DNA from 2 places in the Fictibacillus sp. S7 genome. Region 1 is predicted to be linked to the other one. Evidence: riboswitches for the same ligand, from Rfam matches in the RefSeq annotation. Region 1 holds a riboswitch; the other holds the start of a gene.
What was found. A riboswitch is a leader RNA that binds a small molecule or an ion and turns the genes downstream of it on or off. The one in region 1 is predicted to bind FMN.
Positions count from the first base shown of each region.

Region 2: another riboswitch for FMN. It lies ahead of DMO16_RS22585 (ECF transporter S component); the one in region 1 lies ahead of ribE (riboflavin synthase).

Region 1 is NZ_QJKL01000001.1:2,293,029-2,295,233, reverse strand. It holds gene nfsA (oxygen-insensitive NADPH nitroreductase) at 110-856, shown strand; FMN riboswitch at 945-1,090, shown strand; gene ribE (riboflavin synthase) at 1,269-1,916, shown strand; gene DMO16_RS11725 (bifunctional 3,4-dihydroxy-2-butanone-4-phosphate synthase/GTP cyclohydrolase II) at 1,935-2,205, shown strand, end outside.
Region 2 is NZ_QJKL01000001.1:4,451,740-4,453,944, reverse strand. It holds gene mqnE (aminofutalosine synthase MqnE) at 1-368, shown strand, start outside; gene DMO16_RS22590 (hypothetical protein) at 401-634, opposite strand; FMN riboswitch at 857-1,046, shown strand; gene DMO16_RS22585 (ECF transporter S component) at 1,262-1,840, shown strand; gene DMO16_RS22580 (YuzB family protein) at 1,887-2,123, opposite strand.

The DNA of each region.
Region 1 (2,205 bases):
AATGATGCCGCCAGAGGTCGCTTAAGCCGCTCTGCTTTTCGTTTTGATTAATCTTATGCTAGATTAGGTAACATAAATGATGTATCCAAAAGGAAAGGGTTTGAGCAGAATGAACGAAACGATAAAGAATATTCTTTCTCACCGGTCGATCCGCCGGTTTAAGGACGAACCGATTGAGCAGGAGACCGTGGAAACACTGATTCAATGCGCTCAGGCCGCATCTACTTCAAGCTATCAGCAGGTTTATTCGATTATTGGCATTGAAGAGCAGAGCATCAAGGACAAGCTGGCTGAGCTGGCGGGCAATCAAACCTATGTATCCCAAAATGGCTATTTCTTTGTTTTTTGCCTGGATTATCACCGCCATCAATTGATGGCACAAATTGCCGGACAAAATGTCGATGATACGATTAAATCAAAAGAAGGTTTTATGGTTGGAATGATCGATGTTGCGCTTGCGGCCCAGAATGTGGCAGTGGCAGCAGAATCACTTGGATTGGGCATCGTTTATATCGGCGGCATCCGCAATAATCTGCCGGAGGTTTCAGAGCTTCTCCGCTGCCCTGATCATGTGGTACCCTTGTTCGGTATGGCTGTCGGCCATCCCGATGCTTCTCCAGGATTGAAGCCACGGTTGCCTCAGGCCGCAGTTTTCCACAAAAACCAGTATGTTGAAGATGAAAAAGCTCTTCCGGTCCTTAAAGAATTTGAACTTCAGTCCGCCGAGTATTACAGAGACCGCACGGGTGGAGCTCGAGATGAAGGCTGGGCTACACAAATGGCCAGAGTGATGAGCCAGCCCAAACGAACGTACATGAAGGAATTTATTGAATCCAAGGGCTTGGATAAGCAATAAACGCAGTGAATTGGCGAGTTTGAGATTTGATATTTGTAACGAGCGAAAAAGAAAGGTATACTTACATTATGCAAGTAATTAAATATTATATTTCCTTCGGGGTCGGGTGAAATTCCCAACCGGCGGTGATGAGGTGTAATCCTCTTAGTCCGTGACCCGGACGCTTTTTTAGCGGACGGTGGATCTGGTGAGATTCCAGAGCCGACAGTATAGTCTGGATGGGAGAAGGAATGACGAAATGCTTTTTTGGATTGCTTTTTTAGAAGTACACCAAAGGCTTATTTCGACATACTGTTTATTGATATGATGAGTATTTTCAGAATGCAATAGATAGAAACCCCTGGGAGCTTAATGACTTTCGGGGGTTTTTTCATTCCTTGAATAAAAGAACAGCACAGCAGGAGGTGAATCGATGTTTACTGGAATTGTTGAAGAATTAGGTACAATCGAAGGAATTAAAAAAGGCAACGAAACCATTGTATTAACCATTTCCGCTTCAAAAATTCTTAAAGATGTCCAGCTTGGGGACAGCATCTCCGTCAATGGCGTTTGTTTAACGGTGACCACCTTTTCCGAGAAAAGTTTTACCGTTGATATTATGCCCGAAACCTATCGCAGCACAGGGCTGAAACTTCTATCCTTTGGCTCCAAAGTAAATCTGGAACGGGCCATGTCATCCGGAGGGCGGTTTGGAGGACATTTTGTCAGCGGCCATATCGATGGTACCGGCGAAATTGTTCAAAAACGTCCCGAGAAGAATGCTATCTATTATGATATAAAAGTGCCAAAAAGACTGTTGAACTACCTGTTGCTGAAAGGATCAGTGGCGGTGGATGGAACAAGTCTGACCATTTTTGGTTTGACGGATGATACGTTTACGGTCTCATTGATCCCTCATACCGTTTCCCATACTGTATTAGGTGATAAAGCCAAGGGGGATTCGGTCAATGTGGAATGCGACATGCTTGGAAAGTATGTTGAAAAATTTATCACAGGCAAAAAAGAAGAAAAACAAAAATCAGCCATAACACTGGAATACTTAGCAGAGCATGGGTTTTAAAGCGAGGAGGGATGATTGATGTTTCACAGTATAGAAGAAGCGATTGAGGATTTGATTAACGGCAAACCTGTCATTGTGGTGGATGATGAAGACAGAGAAAATGAAGGAGACTTTGTCGCCATTGCTGAAAAAGTAACACCTTCAACGGTTAACTTTATGGCAACTCATGGAAGAGGACTGATTTGCGCTCCGATTGACGAAAATCTTGCAGCTAAGCTGGAGCTGACACCGATGGTCACCAATAACACCGATCCCCATGGGACTGCCTTTACGATCAGCATTGACCATG
Region 2 (2,205 bases), 2.2 Mb from region 1:
ATAAAACGAATGGATTTATGGTGTTTATCCCGCTTGCCATGCAGCCGAGAACAGCGACTATGGGACTGACACGCCGTACATCTGCTTATGATGATATGCGTACGATAGCCATCAGCCGTTTGATGCTGGATAACTTTGATCACATTAAAGCATACTGGATCAATATTGGCGTACAGTTAACACAAATGGCACTGTCCTTTGGTGCGGATGACATTCACGGAACGCTTATTGAGGAACGAATTTCTCACTCTGTTGGGGCGTTGACTTCCCAGGGAATTACTCGAAAAGAGTTAGTTCACCTCATTAAAACAGCCAACAAAAAACCAGTCGAACGCGACACATTCTACAATGTCATCAAAGAATATTAAGAAGCAAACTGCCGGTCATCCGGCAGTTTTTTTTATGATCTTAACTTCTCCTCTGTCCAAAAATAATCTTCATCAGCGTTAAGTATCGTCAGCTTGCTGTGACAGCAGGGCATAACAAGCAGCTGCTTGATCCCTTCCTTTGCATTATTCAGCTTGTCTTCCGAAAATGTGGTCAGCACATTGGAAGTATGGCAGTAGGGGCATTCATTTATATAAATATCATCCATCATTTTTTCGTAGGGCCAAGAATGTTCAAAGTTTAGCATAACTACTGGCTTTTTCTGAATGAAGCCAGGTTTCCCTCCTTTTATTTTCAAGTGTTCTTCTATTGTATACTACATGCCAACAAAGCTGTGTGATTTCTTTTACCCCAGTCTCACTTAAAAGTAACCTGCTGATTGAAAAATCAACACTAAACTTTTGTAAGTCAAAATGGTTTCCAAAATCTTTTTTCTGCAGTATAATAATCTCAGTATAAAAAAATAGCGATCCATCTTCGGGGCAGGGTGAAATTCCCGACCGGCGGTATTTGAAGATTCCCTCTTCATCAGCCCGTGAGCTGTAAGAAAAGCTGAAACGCCTGTCTAAGCGTTGAAGCTAGACATCTTTGCTTTTCTTATTTGCTGATCTGGTGTAATTCCAGAGCCGACAGTACAGTCTGGATGGGAGAAGATGACGGTGCACGGTTCGGTTGATTTGCAATAAAGTGAGCTATTGCAAAATGACTGAGCCCTCGCTCAGTACGTTTTAAGGAGATACACATCACCTTGAAATGTTTATTTGACGATGCCTGACTACTCTCCCTTAGCGTTCTATCCGCTAAGGGTTTTCTATTGTAGAAGCGTGCACTGCATTTGAAATCAAAGATGGCGCAACAAAGGAGAGATTTCAACATGCACAAGGGAAAAGTGTATAAGATGGTGGCTGTTTCCATGCTAAGCAGCATTGCGTACGTACTACAATTATTAGATTTTCCATTTCCGGGATTGCCTGCCTTTTTGCAGATTGACTTCAGTGAAGTTCCTGCATTGCTTGCAGCAATCGTATTCGGCCCTCTTGCCGGCCTGGCAGTTGAGGGAATTAAAAACGTTCTTCATTATGGGATCGTCGGCAACATGACCGGAGTGCCTGTTGGTGAAATGGCGAATTTTATCGCCGGAACCATCTTCATTGTTCCTGTGTCCTACTTCTACAGAAAGCACCGTTCAACGAAAAGTCTGTCTGCCGGTTTAATTGTCGGTACAGTCATGATGACTTTAATGATGGCATTATTGAATTATGTACTGATTCTTCCTGCCTACACCTGGTTCCTGAACTCCCCGCAAATGTCCGGTGAAGCGATGTTGAACCTTATACTGGTAGGTATTGCGCCGTTTAATGTGATTAAAGGCATGATCATCACAATCCTATTTGTCATCTTGTATTCAAGGCTCCAGCCTTGGCTGAACAAACAATATCAACATTCATCATAAATAAAAACAAAGCTGGCTCGATGAATGAGCCAGCTTTTTATTATGATTAAAACATTGGATTTTCTTCAAGAAATTTATAAACATTTTCTACCAGCTCGTCCGGCGTCTCCCCGCGCACAATATCACCATTGACCAATGCGAATAGAGAACGGGCACACTGACCACAATATCCGAGACAGCCGTATTCAATCACATCGAGATCATAATCCTGTTCCAGTTTTTCAAGTGCACGCTGCGAACCGTTGGCCAGGTTGCTGACACAAAATTCAATAATCGGTCTCATCTTATCACCTCGCCTTACTTTTCTATCGTATATCGCTCCGGCTTGTCCGTCAAACCCTTTTACTTCTTCCTTTTGTTTTTAG